2 regions of the Gottfriedia sp. NPDC057991 genome follow, and region 2 is predicted to be linked to the other one. Evidence: a T-box and tRNA genes for the amino acid it is inferred to sense, from the RefSeq annotation. Region 2 holds a T-box; the other holds one or more tRNA genes.
The links. A T-box is a leader RNA that pairs with one kind of tRNA and senses whether it is charged. The one in region 2 lies ahead of ACFVR2_RS19980 (glycine--tRNA ligase), so its partner is inferred to be a tRNA-Gly.

Region 1 (9,841 bases), on a different contig from region 2:
TTCAGCTTGAGATTTTTTAGACTCAACTAAGTCATTTTTGATTTTAGCTTTAAGATCTTCTAAAGTTTCTACTTCGTCATTTACGTCTTTAGCAAACTCGTCGTTTAACTCAGGAAGTTCTTTCGCTTTAATTTCATGAACAGTTACTTTGAAAGTAGCAGCTTTTCCTGCTAATTCAGCACTGTGGTATTCTTCTGGGAATGTTACATTAACATCAGTTTCCACACCAGATTTAGTGCCGATTAAAGCTTCTTCAAATCCAGGAATGAAAGAACCTGAACCGATTTCTAGTGGATAGTTTTCACCTTTTCCACCTTCGAAAGCTACGCCATCAACGAAACCTTCGAAATCAAGTACAGCTGTATTTCCGTTTTCAACAGTACCATCTTCTTTAACTACTAACTCAGCTTGACGCTCTTGTAATGTAGTTAATTCAGCTTGTACGTCTTCGTCAGTTACAGTTGCATCCATTTCTTCAACTTCTAAGCCTTTGTATTCGCCTAATGTTACTTCAGGTTTTACAGTAACTTTTGCTTTGAAGATTAAAGTTTTACCTTTTTCCATTTGCTCAACGTCAACTTCTGGACGGTCAACTGGCTCAATACCAACCTCTTCAACAGCTTTGCTGTAAGCTTCTGGTAAAATTACATCTAAAGCATCATTGTAAAGTGCTTCAATACCAAATTTTTGTTCGAAAATTGGGCGAGGTAATTTACCTTTACGGAATCCCGGTACATTGATAGTTTTTACAACTTTTTTGAAAGCTGCATCTAAACCTTTATCTACTTCAGAAGCTTCAACTTCTACAGTTAATAGACCAACGTTAGCTTCTAATTTTTCCCATTTAGCAGTCATTGTTAGTTCCCTCCAAAATTATCTAAAAAAATATATGTGTTTACGTATTTTCGTACTATACATGCCTGTCCGTTTTTAATAAAGAAAATGCATGTATAATTAAGTAAATAGTCGTTACAACCATTCTATTATAACACATTCCTTTTTTGTTTCAATCTTTCCTATTTTTATAAGGAGAAAATATTAGGATTTTTTAATTTAAGAAGTAAATTATTTTTATTTCTAGATCGCTTTTTTCCTTGGCTGTGACTTGAGCCTTCTAGTCAAGTTTGCTCATATGAATTCTAGGCCTTCTTACATCGCCCGTAGGAAGGAGTTCCCCCTACCAACCAAACTTACTTTAAATGTACTTGTTTTTTTCGTTTTTTAACTAAAAAAAACATAGAAGACCGAATGGATCATCTATGTTTTTTCCAACTATGTTATTTAATGGTAAAGTATCCTTCATCTTCAAAGCGTTTTACTAAAGCAATTGCACTTTTTACTGGAAAATATTCTACATTAAACAAGTCTTTTAGTTCCTCTTCATCTATATAGCGATCAAAAAATTGTTGGACGATGCAATAGAAACAAGCTGCCCATGTAGTTATATCCGCTGGTATTGGGATAAACGGGAAGTAAATTGTTATAAAGTGCTGGAAGTGTGTTTTTGCGATTTCGAAAGCAGAAGGGTCTTCACTTTCTAATACGTCACTTAATTTTTTTAATATAGCATCTACAAATGTTTTATGTTCATCGACTGAAACCGATGTATTCCAAATCATTCTTTGGTTTACTTTGTTAAGTTCAAAATCTTTATCGATTGATTGTTCTTGTAAAATAAACAAAATAAAACTTTGAATTAGCGGATTTGCTTTAGGGCTTTTTAATATTTCGCTAATTTGGTCGATAACAAGATTACAATCCAATCCCCTTAATTCACTAATTAATTCGAGCTGTTTATCAATCGGCTCAGTATTTTCAACTATCATATGTAAATTAAGAACTTCACCCTTAATGCCTTCACGATCTGAAATTACTTTCTTTGATAATGATAGCATCGCCTGAAACTTATCCATTTGATTTTCATCAATCCGTTTTTGAGTGAGTAGTCTTTTTATATTTTTTTGTAATTCTTCATATTCCTTTAATTGGAATAAAATGCTTATGTATACTTCAATTGCTTCATCACTTTCAAATGGCCCGAAAACTAAATCCTCACATCTTTCCTTAGCTTCCATAGCCCGATTCCCTTCTAAAAGACACGCGACTGCAGCAAGCTCTGTTTGTGAATTATGCTCATTCATTTCTTTTAATTGATTACATAACATTAAAGCTTTACTAAAATTTTTTTCTTCTAATGCTTTTTTACCTAAATTTATGATCCGATCCTTCAGTTTAGGAAAAAAGACAATATTGTCTTCCATGTTACTCTCCCCTAACATTTGTTATTTCCTGCACAAACTAGTTATGAAAAAGTGTATCATGAATTAAAATTATTTAAAATATTAAAGATACGAGTATGGATGAATCAGTTTTTAAGTTATCATTTATTCCAACTACTGCATTTAGCTATTTTTTAGTACCCTAATGGTTTATTGCCAAATCTTTTCCATAGTTTTGGAAACTTAGCTTTTAATTCCTCTTTCGACTTCCAATCGATTGTTAATTGTTGTTCAGGATAATGGTAGCCTTTGCTTTCAATTAGTGAATTGAACTCATTCCACAATTGATCATCCCAATCATCATCACCTTTACGCTTGACTGTATATGCTTGTAAAGCTAGATCTAACATATCTTCTAATTCTGGCGTAAGTCCCTCTTCTTCATAAATAGGAAAGATGTATTCAGCTAAATAATCTGGGTCATGTAACGTTTTCTTGTAAACTTGTTCTCCTTGACCGATTAACCACGCTCTAAAATGTGCAAATGAATCCTCAGAACAGCCATCCATGATGATCCATGCAGCTCCTAAAAGATTTACGGTATACACTTTTGAAAAAAAAGTTTCAAATTGAATTTCAAAACTAGCTATCTCTTCCTCTGATTGTTTAGCTAAATGATTTATTACCCATTCATATGGTTCTTCAACAATATGCATTTTGGATATTAAACTCCAAAATTCTTTTTCGTTCATTTATACCACTCCACTCTTTTATTTATACTAGAATAACATATCTAGTATAAACTCTATGATGATCTAAGATTTCTATTTATTGATCAGAATCCATACTAACTTATATAGTAAACGGAATTCATCATTTTATTTCTAAGGTTGTTAAATTAAAAGTAGTTAAAACACAAAAAAACACTTACCCCAAATTCCTTGTATCTGTTGTCCCATATGGAAGAATCTCGTATATTTTTGCAGCAAGTGCCTGGGGAGATTCCCTTGCCCCTCTTTTAATCCAATCGGTAACAATATTAAAGATACCGCCTGCTAAAAACAGGATTTGCATTCTGCTTATGTCATGATTGCGCGTAATATCCGCTTGAAAGACCTTTTCCATTGCATAATTCAAATAATCAAGCAGCATACTTGATATATTTGCATCAATTAAGTTTTCTGACGGCTTATATGCAGACACAAAACCCTCTATGATATATTCAATAATTAGCTGCATACTATCATACGGATCCAAACTATCAACCTCTTTCAAGAATTGTTGAACAATTTCATCCACAGATGCTTGCACAACGTCGTAAACGTTGCGGTAGTATTTATAGAATGTGACTCTGGCAACTCCAGCCTTTTTGCAAATAGCTGTTACGGTTATATCTTGTAGTTTATGTTCATGCAACAGTGCGCTTAATGCCTCCATAATGTATCTCTGAGAGTGTACACTATCTTCTCTTGAATTCCTCAAAGCTAACACGTCCCTTCATTCTGTTCGTTTTAAGTGTAAATCATCACATAGTGCTTGAAAGATGAAAATTCACTGCTATACTTACACGTGTAAGCACAATTGTTAGTGTAATGATAATGTCATTTTATAAAAGGACATCGTGGCTGTCAATGTGTACCATTTTCTTTGTTTCCTACTGGCGATTTGCCGCCATTCTGCAAGCTATTAAAAGGGAGGGATATTCAGATACAAGTTATAATATACATTTTTAATTTTTTTATATGAATAATATATGATTTGGTGTTTATGCGTTTCTAGATTACAACGTAAGAACAAGACAAATTATCAATAAGAATAGGGTGAGATTCAATTGGCAAAATATCTGTATAAGTTAGGACATTGGGCAGTAAATCATAGGAAAAAGGTTGTATTCAGCGCACTCGCAATTCTTATTACATTAGTGCTTTTTGCAGTCAACATGGGTTCCTCCTTCATGGGTGAGCTGAGGATTCCGAATACACCGGCAGATAAAGCAGGAAAAGTAATTGAAAAAGAGTTTAAAGCGATGCAACCAGCAGGTGCCCAAGTAAAAGTGGTGTTTAAAGCACCCAAAAACGAAACCTTGGAGTCAGCGGAAGTACAACAGAAAATTGCAAAAGTTCTAGATGAGATTAAAAAAGATTCAGCTGTTGATTCTGTGGCAGCACCGATGCAGTTGCAAAACCTCAGTAAAGATAGGAAAATCGGATATGCAGTTGTTACGTACAAAGTCAAAGCGGAAAAGGTCACAAAAGCTTCTAAGGATAAGATTTTAAATAGTATTGAAACAACAAGGGATACCGGCATTCAAACGGAATTATCAGGAGGCGATATCCAATTTTCTGACTCCGAGACTTCAGGTATGACTGAAATTGTCGGAGTACTTGTTGCCTTCGTAGTCCTGGCATTTACTTTTGTGTCTTTCCTAGCAGCTGGACTGCCGATTCTCACTGCGATAATCGGATTAGCGATTGGAATGCTAGGAATCATGATCGGAACAAATTATGTGGAAATCCAATCTGTTTCCTTATCTTTAGCAGCCATGCTGGGACTCGCAGTGGGCATTGACTATGCGCTCTTCATTATCAATCGCTTTAGACAACAGCTTGCACAAGGAGATTCTGTTCCAGAATCTGTTGCTATCGCAACGGGAACAGCAGGAGGTGCAGTAATCTTTGCAGGATTAACAGTTATTATTGGTCTTTTAGGACTGTCTGTTACAAAGATTCCATTCCTGACAACGATGGGCGTATCCGCGGCCTTTACTGTGCTCGTAGCTGTGTTGGTTTCCGTCGTTATATTACCAGCCATATTGGGACTTGTCGGCGATAAGATTGCCCCATCTAAACAAAATCGATTCTTACAAAAGATGGGTGGGGCAGGTAAGAAACACGTTGGTTCAAATAAATGGGGGGAATTTGTCACAAAGCGTCCTCTTATTGTTACAATTTTCGCAATCGGAATACTTGCAGTAATTACGATTCCATTTTTCCATATGAACCTTGGACTACCTTCGGATGGAACAACAAAATCCACAGCAACGACAGAAAGAAGAGCATATGATTTATTGACGGAAGCATATGGAGAAGGATTTCATGCCTCTTTAGTGGTAGTGGCAAAATCAGAGCAAGCAACAGCTGAAACTCAAAATGCTTTGAACACCATTTCAAAAGAATTGGGTACACTATCTGATGTAAAAAGTGTGACACCAGCTATCCCTGGGCCTTCTGGAAAGATTTATATGATTTCCGTCACACCAAAAACAGGACCAGACGATACAAAGACGAAGGATTTGGTAAAAGCAATCCGGGACAAATCGAACCAGACAGAGAAAGAAAATGGAATTGAACTAATGGTAACGGGCTCAGCAGCGATGAATATTGATATTTCACAAAAGCTGAGTGATGCCTTGCCGGTTTTCGCTGCCCTCATTGTGGGACTTGCATATATACTCTTAGTTCTAGTGTTTAGGTCTCTGCTCATTCCATTAAAAGCAGTTTTAGGGTTTCTACTTTCTCTTGGTGCTACGTTGGGAGCCGTGGTATTTTTCGTGCAGGATGGGCATTTCCAAAATATATTTGGTTTCCCGGCTGCCGGTCCGATCTTAGCCTTCTTGCCTGTCATTCTCATCGGGATCCTTTTCGGACTCGCAATGGACTATGAGGTGTTCCTAGTGAGCAAAATGCGGGAAGTATATACGCATACTAGTGACCCAAAGAGAGCTATTTTAGAAGGAATGCGGGAGAGCGGGAGAGTCGTAGTCGCAGCAGGATTAATTATGATGTCTGTATTTATTGGATTCATGTTGGCACCTGATACTATCATTAAATCCATAGGCATGTCTCTTACGTTCGGTGTTTTCTTTGACGCATTCATTGTGAGAATGACAATCGTACCTGCGGTTATGACTCTTATGGGTAAGTCAGCCTGGTACTTGCCAAAATGGCTAGATAAAATTTTGCCTAACATTGATGTTGAAGGAGAAAGCATTATACAACGCATGGACAACAAAAGTGAAAAGATATATAAACAGAACCCGCTTCCTATAAAATAGGAGCGGTTTTTTTAAGAGAAGGTATAAGTCCTCCTTCATCTATTCGAGTACATCTATGGAACCCAGGTAAGAAAAAATGCAATTAGTATAGTTTGTGAAGAACTCCGTACACTATTTTCTCTCTCTTTGCCTTGTTTGTTAAAAGTCTAGTTACTACAAATTTAATGGTTGTAACTATTGCCAAAGTAAGAAGCATTGTTAAAACAAACTCATACAGCATTAACTTCACCTCTACTCAATTGTTAGTTCAATCGTGATCGGTTTCCGCTGATCTCCATTTGGCGAGTAATCGTTGTGAGTGCCTGTTTGATAGTCATTCGGTCTAAATCGACCGTTGTACGTGGGGTAAGATTTTCCGAGAACAAACCGCTTAAATCATCTGAAATCGATAAAATACTTTTCTTTTTCGTCATAACAAAAATAACCTCCTAGCTTACGCCTTATTTCGAGTCGTTTTCGGTTTTGACCGATGCACTGACCGTTTCATTTGGCGTCCTAGAAGGTTGATATATAGCGATTCATTTGGTATGTAGACAAAAAAAAACACTTATTTTACATTTCGTAAAACAAGCGTCTTTTGGACGTCCTGAGAGGGATTCGAACCCCCGACCGACGGCTTAGAAGGCCGTTGCTCTATCCTGCTGAGCTACCAGGACATATGGAGCGGGTGATGGGAATCGAACCCACGACCGAAGCTTGGAAGGCTTCTATTTTACCATTAAACTACACCCGCATATGTTTTATTTTTTTATTTCTTTGCGACATCACCCTGTCGACAATATTTATTATAGTCACTATGCAAATTAAAGTCAACACTATTTTAAAACTTTTTTTCCAAAATAAAGGAAAAAATTTAAAAGTTGTTTAATTACCTTAGTTTATTAGGGTTTTTCGGCTTTTAGTACTCAGAAATTTTTTGTTTTCAGGTAAGGTTAGTAGCATCAAAAGCTACTAACCTCCTTTTATTCATTATAATTCAAATGAAGTAGTTATAAGCTCCGTTCCATCTGTATTATAAAAAGTAACATTAGCTTTCTTACCAATTGTTTCAAGAATAGCATAAGTCTTTTCTTTTCGCATTCTCGGTAATAATATGCTGCCAGGGTTAATAAAAAGTACACCATCAATTACCTCGGCTCCTAATACATGTGAGTGACCGAAACAAGCAATTGTTGCCCCAACCTCTTTACAACGATAATACAGCTTTTGTAATGACTGTTTTATTCCATGTAAATGACCATGTGTTGCATAGATTGTATATTCATTCCCACGGTGAATAAATTCTTCAGGGAATTCTCCTCTGAAATCACAATTTCCTCTTACAACATTATAATCCTTTAATTCCTTAGCATTTTCTTCTAATTCAGAATCTCCACAGTGTATCATTAAATCTACACTGTCACGATATCGGTCGGCGATTTCTTGCAATGGTTTCGTCAATCCATGGCTATCACTTACAATTAGTACTTTCATTAATTTGAACCTCTAAATAAAAAGTCTTTATCTTCTTTATTTATAACATTCATTAATGATTTAATTGCATTTGCACGATGACTTAAGCCACCTTTTTCATCTGTTGTTAATTCAGCCATCGTTTTATCTAATTCTGGCAAAAAGAATATTGGATCGTAGCCAAATCCGTTTGTTCCTCTTTTTTCATTGGCAATATATCCTTCAACTGTACCATAAACAGTGATTGTTTTTTTACTAGGAACTGCTAGAGCTAAAGCACAATAAAATCGTGCAGTTCTTTTGCCAGGAAAAACGCCTTCTAGTTCACTTAATACTTTTTGCAAATTATCTTCGTCACTTTTATGTAATCCAGCATATCGAGCAGAATAAACGCCTGGTCTACCTTCAAGTGCATCCACTATTAATCCAGAGTCATCTGCAATTACAGGCGTATCTAGCTCTCTCGCTAAATACTCAGCTTTTAAAATCGCATTTTCTTCAAATGTAGTTCCTGTTTCTTCAACTTCTTGAATTTCAGGAAAGTCTTTTAAAGATTTAATTTGAAATCCCATCGGGTTAAAAAGCGCTTCAAAATCCTTGACTTTGCCTTGATTATTAGTCGCAATAATGATTGTTTCCATCCTTAAAGTCTCTCCTCGAAATGATTATTGAAATTTAATACCTTCTTGTAATAACACTTCTTTTTGTTTTTCAATTAGAGATTTAATTCCTAATTCACCTAAAGATAATAACTCATTTAATTCTTCTCTTGAAAATGTTGCTTCTTCACCAGTCCCTTGAAGTTCAACAAACTGCCCTTTTCCAGTCATAATAATATTCATATCAACACTTGCAGCAGAATCTTCTACATAATATAAATCTAGTACTGGTCCAAGCTCATCTAAAATACCAACTGAAGTTGCTGCTAAATAATCTTTTACAGGATACGATTTTAATTTATCCATTTTAATTAATTTATCAAAAGCAAGCATCATTGCAACAAATGCACCAGTAATTGAAGTAGTTCTTGTTCCACCATCTGCTTGAATTACATCACAGTCGATCCAAATTGTCTTTTCACCAAGAGCTTCTAAATCAACTACTGCTCTTAACGCTCTTCCTATTAATCGTTGAATTTCCATTGTTCGACCAGTTACTTTTCCTTTAGATGATTCACGTATTGTACGCTCTTGAGTAGCCCTTGGTAACATAGAATATTCTGCTGAAATCCAACCTTTTCCACTATTTCTCAAAAATGGTGGAACACGGTCCTCAACTGTTGCATTACAAATTACCTTCGTATCACCAATACTTATAAGTACAGAACCTTCTGCATGTTTTGTATAGTGAGTAATTATCTCAATAGGTCTAAGTTCATTATTTAATCTTCCATCTGTTCTTGTCATGTTTGTTCCTCCTACAAAATCTTCCAAATACTAGTATAGACAAAAATGTGATTTCATTTCTACTTATTAACTATAATTTAAAGATAAAATTAAAAACCTTGTACAAAAATCATCACAATTTTTGTACAAGGTTGATATTTAAAACATTTTTTTAAAAGACAATTATTATCTTTTTCTAACCACTAGCTTACAATTTTTTCGTATTTACATCCTTAGGCCTAGAAACAGGTTGGCTTAAAGGCTTGCCTTGTTGGTCTAGCGCAGTTAATTTACCATTGATTTGAATTTCAATAGACTTAACTCCTTTTTGCTCTGTTAAAGAAAGAACAAGCGGCTGTAATACATCGTTATTGATCATATTTTTTGCAATGTTTCCATAGATTCCATCGTTAAAATTAAGTACTAACTTACCGCCTTTGAAAACAGGTTGACTAACAAGTTTCGTATCAGTTCCAAAATCGGAAACTAAATTTGAATATTCAGAAGGACCTTTTACAAGTTCATTTACGATTGCTGAATATGAATCTGTTTCAGCATTTGAAATCCTAGCCGTTACAGGTACATAATAAGTGTCTCCCATTTCCCCTTGAGAAACATAATATAGCGTAACTGGTCTTGAGTTCATAATATCTACAATGTCACCTTTATCAAAGTTAATTCCATCATCTCTTGTTAACCCATCACCAATCAGAGCCTTATTTACTGGCATC
Region 2 (9,841 bases):
TAGGAGAAAAAGATGTTACTAACCCAATAATGAATGCAACAATTAAACATCCAATAAACACTTTAGAATTAAGTGTTCCAGTAGCCGTTAGATAATATGAGTATCCTGCTGTTGCGATTAGTAAGATTAAAGCGATTATTGTTTTACCAATTGTACCACCGATTGTCATCGCTTTAGCAGAATGCCTTGATTTCGTTAATTGTTCAGAATTTAAGATAGGATTTGAACTCCTCATTTAAACTCCTCCTTTATTTTATACCTTTATTTTACCATTTTTAGTAAATTTCTTAAACTTTAAACAAGCTTTAGTAAAATATATGAAAAAAGATGTCCAAAAGGACACCTTATTTCAAAAAACTAAATTAAAATTTAATTTTATTTGCTAAAAATGATTGTAATTCACTGATTGCAACACGAGTTTGCTCCATTGTGTCACGGTCACGAACTGTTACTTTTCCATCTTCAATTGAATCGAAGTCGTATGTGATACAGAAAGGAGTACCGATTTCATCTTGACGTCTATAACGTTTACCAATTGAACCAGTTTCATCAAAATCAACATTGAAATCTTCTGCTAAAGAAGCAAATACTTCTTGTGCATTTTCTGATAATTTTTTAGATAATGGTAAAATTGCTGCCTTATATGGTGCTAATGCAGGATGTAGACGCATTACTGTACGAGAAGTACCATCTTCTAATGCCTCTTCTTCATAAGCATCAATTAAAAATGCTAATGTAACACGATCCGCACCTAATGATGGCTCGATACAATATGGTACGTATTTTTCATTTGTAATTGGATCATGATATGTGAAATCTTCTGTTGAATATTCCATATGTTGTTTTAAATCATAATCTGTACGAGACGCAATGCCCCATAATTCACCCCAACCAAATGGGAATTTATATTCAAAATCAGTTGTCGCGTTACTATAGTGTGATAATTCATCTGCACTATGTTCACGTAAACGAAGATATTCTTCATTCATACCTAAAGCTAAAAGCCATTTATTAGCAGTTTCTTTCCAATAAGAATACCACTCTAACTCTTCACCTGGTTTACAGAAGAATTCAAGCTCCATTTGTTCAAATTCACGAGTACGGAACGTGAAATTTCCTGGAGTAATTTCGTTACGGAAGCTTTTACCGATTTGAGCGATACCAAATGGAACTTTCTTTCTCATTGTACGTTGAACATTTTTAAAGTTTACGAAAATACCTTGTGCTGTTTCAGGACGTAAGAAAATTTCATTCGTACTTGACTCTGTAACACCTTGGAATGTTTTAAACATTAGGTTAAATTGACGAATATCTGTAAAATCATGGCTACCACAATCAGGACAAGCAATTTTATGTTCCTCAATTAATTTAGCCATTTCTGAAAATGGAAGACCATCAACGATAATTTCCATTCCTTTTTCTTCAAGTGCATTTTCAATTAATTTATCTGCGCGATGACGAGCTTTACAATTTTTGCAATCGATCATTGGATCATTGAAGTTACCAATATGACCTGATGCTTCCCATGTACGTGGATTCATTAAGATTGCAGCATCTAATCCAACATTATATGGACTTTGCTGAACAAACTTTTTCCACCAAGCTTTTTTCACATTATTTTTTAATTCAACACCAAGTGGACCATAATCCCACGTATTTGCTAAACCACCGTAAATTTCAGAACCTGGGAATACAAATCCTCTGTGTTTAGCATGACTTACTACGACATCCATCGATTTCTCTGACATTTCATTTGCCTCCAATTTTCAATTGTTTTTTGAAAATGCAAGAATGAAAATAAAAAAGCTCTCATCCTTAGGCATTTTCTGCCTAGGGACGAGAGCTGTATATGCACCCGCGGTTCCACCCTAGTTGACAATTAAAAAAATTGTCCACTTTAAGAATTAACTCAGGAATGCCTTTCGCTAAAGGTTTTGATTGAGCTCACACCATCCTCAATTCGCTATACAAAATAATCTTTAGGTACTTCTTTCCGTCAACGTTATATGTAATAAATAATATGTTGTTATTTTAACAAAGTGTCAATGATTAAGTCAAATATTATTATGAACATTTATGAGAAAAAAATACGGTGAATTTTTTGAATATTTTTTGGAAACCTAACATGTAAAGATAAAACCTTTACAGTATGAGCATTACTTGGTATGATAGAAAAGTTGTTTTATTTATATACCTATACTATCAGAAGGGAGTGCTAGTTTTGAGTAGCAGCATTTTTTTAAAGAAAAAGAAACGTTCAGCAGTATTGCTTGATAAACATCATTCCATTCGTTTATTAAAGACAAACAAAAAGCGAATCGTGAACAAAAGAAACACTAAAATAAAAGGGTTCGAACAATTACTTGTTAGAGAATTAAACGAGGCAATGATTTCAACTTCAAACAGTACGGTAAATGAAATTTCTGAAAATGTAAATACAGTAGTGATCGAAGGACTTCCAGTAACATTTCTTCTAAAGCTTGGAAAAGAGTTTTTCTCAGATTTAGAAGCAGTGAAGTACTATTATAATAGTAAACATGAAGATTTTTACAAGAATCGTAGTTTACTAGAGGAATCACTTCAATCTTCAATTAACAATTCGTCAAGTGAAGATCAATTAAAAGTTTCGGAATTTATTTCTAATAAATAAACATTTCATATTAATGAGGGAATCCCTATGGGGTTCCCTCTTTTTATTACCTTTGAGAAAATCGTAGTAAATCAATTAAATGAAGTATCGTGTTAATACCGACCGACTGAACTGCAATTAAATTCATCAAATCTGCAAATAAAGTGAAAAATAACCTATACCAGTAAAGGTATTTCAACTGAAATATTAGATCATTGTGGATACTTTGGAGTGTAACACTAGCATATTTCTTTTGGCTGTTTTCGTATAGATTGTTGCTTTCTTGACCATGATTAATAAGGCTTGATATAATCATGTTTTAGGAGGCGTTCGGCATGTGGTTAGATGTGTATGAAAATGTAAATGAACTTACAAAACAAGAACAATTAGCGTTATTTAAAGCGTTGAAAAATGACTTATTTCCAGATGAACCAGATAAAATTACCAAACTACTTAAACAAATTCGTGAAAGTCGATTTAGTAGTGGAATGGCATGCGTTCATTGCGGTAGTACAGCCATTAAGAGAAATGGTAAATATAAGTCACGACAACGTTATCTTTGCAAAGATTGCAATAAGACTTTCAATGATATGACCAACACACCATTTTCAGGTTCTCGTTATCCTGAGAAATGGGTTAAGTATATGGAAATGATGGTTGAAGGATATACACTTCCTAAAATCGCTAAACGTCTTAAAATACACATTTCTACTGCATTTTATTGGAGACATAAAATACTGAATGCATTACGTTCGTTAGATTTTGAACAGTTATTTGGTATTGTAGAAAGCGATGAAACTTTCTTTCGTGAGTCTATGAAAGGTAGAAAAGTTACACATCGTAAGGCTAAGAAACGTTCAACAAAGGACAAAAAAAGAGGTATTTCTGACCTAAAAATTGCCGTTGTTGTGGCACAAGATAGAAATCATAATATTATCGCTTTAAAAGCAGGTACTGGTCGTGTAAGAGCTGAAGAAATTGATGCTGTGATAGGAAGATATATTCATCCTACTTCCGTTTTATGTACAGATACTGCTACGAATTATAAAAAATTCGCTAAGATTAAAGGTTATCATCATGAAACGATAAACGAACGACAAAAACAGCGAGTTAAAAAGGGAATTTATCATGTTCAAAACGTAAATAACTTTCACAGTCGATTAAAAACATGGATGGATAGATTTCAAGGCGTTGCAACTAAATATCTTGATAACTATCTTTACTGGTTCCGATGGTTGGAAATAGATAAGCATTTATCCTTTGAAAAACAAGTGGAGCAAATGCTTATTTCAGCTTGCCAAAAATCAAATAACACAACAGTTCAAATGCTTAGAAGTGCCTGATAAGGAGGAGAAACTATACATGGTTGAATTGCTACTTGAAATAGAGAATTTTAGGGTTTGGGCTAAGACATCAGATAAATCATATGGAGAATGGGAAACTGATTATCTGCATTGGGATAGGATTTATAAACTTGTCGATAAACTATTGATTGAAACCCCAGTTAATAATTGGAATTCAGAGTTATTAAACGAATTTCAATATATATTAGCGAGAGATAATGAGTGTGAAATTATAATCGATAGCTTGATAGAAAATCCAAAACAACTGATTTCCATTGCTCAACACACAATTTCTTTTCCAGACTTCGATGCAAGATGGCAGGTGGCTTACGGACTTGGAGAAATAGACGGAAATAATCTTGTGATACAAACTCTTCTTGAAAAATTTTTAATGGATGAAATGGAATGTGTAAGAAAAAGAGCATCATATGCTTATGAAAAGAGAGGGTATTAACAATACCCTCTCTAAAAACAACAAAGTTTACGAAAACAGCCTTTCTTTTAAACAATAAAATATTAATTCAAATCTGCCATTTATCTTTAAAAAAGTCTGAAACATAGACTTAAAATGATCAGTGCCTCCGAGATCCCTTCTGTCTATGAATTTTTACATTCATTTACATCAAAAAAGGATGTTCATATGTCAGTTGAACTGATTTATGATCCATCCCCTCTTTTACTTTATCTATTTTTGATTTGCATATTCATTATGCTAAATATGCTTTTTTCACTTCTTCATTATTCATTAATGTCTTACCTTCACCAACCATTTGAATCTCACCAGTTTGAATTACATAGCCACGGTGAGCGATTTGTAATGCTTGGTATGCGTTTTGTTCGACTAATAAGATTGTCATTCCTTGTTTGTTTAGTTGCTCAATGATTTCAAATATTTGTTCAACAATAATTGGAGCAAGACCCATAGACGGTTCATCTAGCATTAGCAATGATGGTCCCATCATCAGTCCTCTGCCAATCGCTAGCATTTGTTGTTCTCCACCACTCATCGTTCCACCTTTTTGACTTAGGCGCTCTTTTAGTCTTGGAAAATAATCAAATACCATTTCCATACGTGCGGCAATTAGTTTTTTATCCTTAACTGAGAAAGCACCCATCTCTAAATTTTCTTTTACACTTAATTTAGAAAAGATTCTTCTTCCTTCTGGCACATGTGCGATTCCCTTTAAGGCAATTTCATGAGCTTGTAGCTTTATAATTTCTTCACCTTTATAAATCAGCGTTCCAGATTTTGGTTTAACTTGTCCACAAATCGTTTTTAGAGTAGTAGATTTTCCCGCACCGTTACTTCCAATTAGTGTTACAATTTCACCTTCATTTACTTCAATGTTAATATCCTTCAATGCTTGAATACCACCGTAAAAAGAGTTAATATCTTTTAATTGTAATAGCGTCATCTTTTCGTACTCCTTTCACTATGCAGTAGTCACTGCACTTTTTCCTAAATATGCTTCAATTACTTTTTGATTATTTCGAATTTCGAGTGGTTTTCCTTCTGCAATTTTTTCGCCATGATCAAGTACAAATAGATACTCAGATATTTCCATTACAAGCTTCATATCATGCTCGATTAAGACGATCGTTAAGTTAAGATCATCTCTCATTTGATAGATTAAATCAGTCAATTCTTTCGTTTCTTTCGGATTCATCCCTGCAGCTGGCTCATCTAAAAGTAAGATTCTTGGCTGAGATGCTAATGCACGAGCGATTTCAAGTCGTCTTTGTGCACCGTATGATAGACTTGATGCTTCCTCATTATAAATATCAGCTAAGCCAACGTATTCTAACCATTTATATGCTTCTTTCATCGCCGATTTTTCTGCTTTTTTATATTTAGGTAAATGGAATATTGTTGAAAAAACACCATACTTTAAATGCTGATGCATTCCTACCATGACATTTTCTAAAGTAGTCATACTATTAAATAAACGAATATTTTGGAATGTACGAGAGATCCCTTTTTTATTAACTGTATGTGGCTTTAGCCCTACTAAACTCTCATTGCCTAGCAAAATTTCACCACTACTAGGAGTATACACACCTGTAATCATATTAAAAAACGTTGTTTTCCCAGCTCCATTTGGTCCAATTACCGCTGTAATTGATCCTTCTTTAATGTCAATATTTACATTATTAACAGCTGTTAAACCACCAAAGCTTTTCGTTAAATTCGTTGTTTTTAACATTTGATAACCTCCTTTCTTATAATGAAACTGTGCGTGTTTTTTCTTCGACTACAGTTTGATCTACGACGTCTTCTTTTGGAACTACCTTATTTTTGGCAGGCAATAATCCTTTTGGCCTGAAAATTGCTGCAAGTACTAAAATAAGCCCAAAAATCATACGCTGCATTTTAGAAGGCGATAGAGCCGGTGGTAAATTAATGACTCCATCTAATGTTAATTGGTTTAAATAGTTTGTTACTTCTGTTAATACTTGTAGATTTAAGATTGTTACAAGTGCTGCTCCAAGGATAACACCTGGAACGCTACCCATTCCGCCTAAAATAACCATTACCAAGATCGTAATCGATTCAAGTAACGTAAAGCTTGTTGGATCAATGAACATTTGCTTTGCAGAGAATACTACTCCCATCATTCCTGAGAAAGATGCACCGATTGCAAATGCAATTAATTTCGTACGTACTAAGTGAATACCTGATGCTTGTGCAGCGATTTCATTCTCACGTACAGCCTTCCATGAACGTCCAAGCTTAGAATCTTGTAATCTAGTAACAGCTAAAATGACGATTGCTAAAACAACTAACACGACATAATAGAATTGACCAGAATTATCAATCTCTATTCCAAAAATAATCGGAGGTGGAATAGATGGAATACCTTGTGCTCCACCAGTAATATTTACCGGTTTATCTAAGTTATTAAATACAATTCGAATTATTTCTCCAAATCCAAGTGTTACAATTGCTAAATAATCACCTTTTACACGAAGTACTGGAATACCTAATAATACACCTGCAATTGCAGCGATTATTCCACCGATTATTATAAATACCCAGAACGAGTTTCCTGAAAAAGGAAGGAAATCAAAATGTAAGAAATTCGTTACTTGTTTAGTAGAAAAAATTGCATAAGTATATGAACCGATTGCAAAGAATGCAACGAATCCTAAATCTAGTAGACCCGCTAAACCAACTACTACATTTAATCCAAGTGCCATTGCAACATAGATTCCAACTAATGTCGCTACACCCATATATGATTCAAATGCTGTACCTTGTGATGCAACATACGGCATGATCACCGTTAAAACTAGTATTCCAATGCTCCATTTTAATTTGACTGGAAAATTAGTTTTATATAATAAGTAAAGTGAGAACAAGATTAATAGAAATGCCGTTACGGATTCTTGCAATAGGAATAATCCTAATGATGTAACAACGATATAAGCTCCTAAGAAAATTCCTTGAAGTTTGTTTGATTGTTTCAACCCTTCTAATAAGCTCTTCACCTAATTCACCTACACTTTCTCAGCTACAGGTTTACCTAATAAACCTTCTGGCTTGAATATTAGAACTAAAATTAAAATTCCAAATGCAACAACATCTTTATATTCTGATGGGAAAATGCCATGTGTTAAATTTGATAAATTTGTTGCCGCAAACACTTCGATTACACCGATTAATAAACCGCCAAGCATCGCACCACGGATATTTCCGATTCCTCCTAATACTGCTGCTGTAAATGCTTTTAGGCCTAAAATAAAACCGATATACGGATCAATTGTGTTGTACTGTAATGCAAATAGCACACCAGTTGCACCACCTAATCCAGAACCTAAAAAGAATGTTAAAGAGATGACTTTATTAACGTTTACAGACATTAATGATGCAGTTTCACGATCTTGAGCTACTGCACGCATTGCTGTGCCCCATTTTGTTTTATTGATGAAGTAATCTAATGAAATCATCATTACAACTGCAACAACTAAAATAATGATTGATGCTGATTTAATTTGTGCATTTCCAAATGAAGAAAGAATTGAGCTAGTTTTAATTTGGTGTTGTCCTGAAAATAGTGATGGGCCAGTAATAATGTAATTTCCTTCTTTTAATTCAGCAATAAAACGTACGATATCTTGAAGTAAAAATGAAATACCAATTGCTGTAATTAATGTAATTAACTTTGGTGCCTTTCGTAATGGTCGATAAGCTACTCGTTCGATCCCCATTCCTAGGAATCCAGTTGCTACAGAAGCAATTATTAAAACGATTGCTAACACGATAATTGCAGGTAAACTACTTAATAAACCTAATCCAGTAAATGTAATTAATACCGCAGTACCAATAAATGCACCCGCCATGAATATTTCACCATGTGCAAAGTTAATTAGTTCCAATATCCCATAAACCATCGTGTAACCGAGTGCTACAATTGCATAAACTGCTCCTAAAACAAGACCGTCTATTAGCACTTGAGGTAATGTTTGGATTACTTCATTCATGTATGAGACCTCCTATAAATAATGTAGTTTATTTCATCAACTTCCAAAATTTTACAATTTTCTCACCTTATTTAGAAGAAAAGAGTATCCCGTAAAACGTGATACTCTTTTCTTTTTTCACTACTTTGCTTATCTGATATTTAGTAGGCTATGCTACTAATTAAGGTTTATTAACTTCGCCTTCTTGAGTACCAGGATATTTAGCTTCTTTAAACGTATAGATAAATACTTTCGCGTATTTGTTGTCCCCTTTATCGTCGAATCCAACCTTCGTAACTACACCATCATAATCTTGGATTGCGCGTACTGCTTTTTCAACCTGTTCACGTGTTGGCGTTTTTCCTTTGTTATCATTGATCGCATTTTTTAATCCTTCTAATAATACGCCAGCAGAATCATAACCGTAAGAAGAGAAAGATTCGATATTTTTATTAAATTTAGATTTATATGCGTCAGCAAATGCTTTACCTTTATCTGTTTTTAATGTGTCACCAGCTACTGAAGTATAGTAGAAGTTTTTAACTGCATCTCCAGCAATATCAACTAATCCTGAAGAGTCCATTCCATCTCCACCCATGAATGGGATGTTTAATCCTTTTTCACGAGCTTGTTTTAATAAAATTCCTCCTTCAGCATAAAGTCCTCCAAAGAATACTAAATCAGGCTTTTTCGCAATCGCATTATTTAATACACCGCTAAAGTCTTTATCACCGATTGAGATCCCCTCTTCACCTAAAATTTTAGCGCCTAATTTCTCAGCAGCACCTTTGAATTCATTTGCTAAACCAGTTCCGTAAGGTGTTTTATCTTGAATGATAAAAATCTTTTTAGCTTTTAAAGTATTAACAGCAAAATTTGCACCTGCAGGACCTTGGAAGTCATCACGAGCACAAATTCGGTTAACGACTCCTAATCCACGATCAGTTACTTCATTTGCAGTATTTGAAGGAGATACCATTACGATATGGTCTTTCTCATACTTTACTGAAGAAGGAATTGCTACACCAGAGTTTAAGTGTCCTACAACACCAAGGATTTTATTGTCTGCAGCTAACTGCTCAGCATTTGCTACACCTTTTTTCGGATCCCCTTGGTCATCATAAGGTACAATTTTTAAATCAAAGCCTAATTTTTTGAAAGCTGCTTTTTGATCCTCTAATGCAAGCTGAGCTCCAAGTTTAATGGATTCACCTAAAATTGCATTATTACCAGATAACGGTGTATTTGTAGCAATTTTAATGACCTGGTTTCCATCCTTTGAACTACTATTACCACAGCCTGCTAAAATACCCGCAGTTAACGATACTGATGCTAAAATTGCAAATCCCTTCTTAAAAACCATATGTACGCCCCCTTGATAACCTATTTTTTTGAAAATTTAAAATTC

Region 1: it has a tRNA-Gly gene. The T-box ahead of ACFVR2_RS19980 (glycine--tRNA ligase) is inferred to sense a tRNA for this amino acid. The anticodon was not compared.

The regions. Positions count from the first base shown of each region.
Region 1 covers NZ_JBHVQN010000001.1:67,585-77,425, reverse strand. Annotated here, with positions in the region: gene tig (trigger factor) at 1-855, opposite strand, end outside; gene ACFVR2_RS00380 (hypothetical protein) at 1,278-2,261, opposite strand; gene ACFVR2_RS00375 (DUF4240 domain-containing protein) at 2,414-2,971, opposite strand; gene ACFVR2_RS00370 (TetR/AcrR family transcriptional regulator) at 3,147-3,656, opposite strand; gene ACFVR2_RS00365 (MMPL family transporter) at 4,051-6,273, shown strand; gene ACFVR2_RS00360 (hypothetical protein) at 6,516-6,686, opposite strand; tRNA gene ACFVR2_RS00355 (tRNA-Arg) at 6,856-6,929, opposite strand; tRNA gene ACFVR2_RS00350 (tRNA-Gly) at 6,933-7,006, opposite strand; gene ACFVR2_RS00345 (metallophosphoesterase family protein) at 7,243-7,746, opposite strand; gene ACFVR2_RS00340 (XTP/dITP diphosphatase) at 7,746-8,366, opposite strand; gene rph (ribonuclease PH) at 8,391-9,131, opposite strand; gene ACFVR2_RS00330 (GerMN domain-containing protein) at 9,319-9,841, opposite strand, start outside.
Region 2 covers NZ_JBHVQN010000006.1:219,140-228,980, reverse strand. Annotated here, with positions in the region: gene ACFVR2_RS19985 (Bax inhibitor-1/YccA family protein) at 1-235, opposite strand, end outside; gene ACFVR2_RS19980 (glycine--tRNA ligase) at 363-1,748, opposite strand; T-box leader at 1,830-2,009, opposite strand; gene ACFVR2_RS19975 (hypothetical protein) at 2,222-2,650, shown strand; gene ACFVR2_RS19970 (IS1595 family transposase) at 2,965-3,972, shown strand; gene ACFVR2_RS19965 (hypothetical protein) at 3,992-4,426, shown strand; gene ACFVR2_RS19960 (ABC transporter ATP-binding protein) at 4,680-5,387, opposite strand; gene ACFVR2_RS19955 (ABC transporter ATP-binding protein) at 5,406-6,176, opposite strand; gene ACFVR2_RS19950 (branched-chain amino acid ABC transporter permease) at 6,193-7,461, opposite strand; gene ACFVR2_RS19945 (branched-chain amino acid ABC transporter permease) at 7,471-8,454, opposite strand; gene ACFVR2_RS19940 (branched-chain amino acid ABC transporter substrate-binding protein) at 8,615-9,796, opposite strand.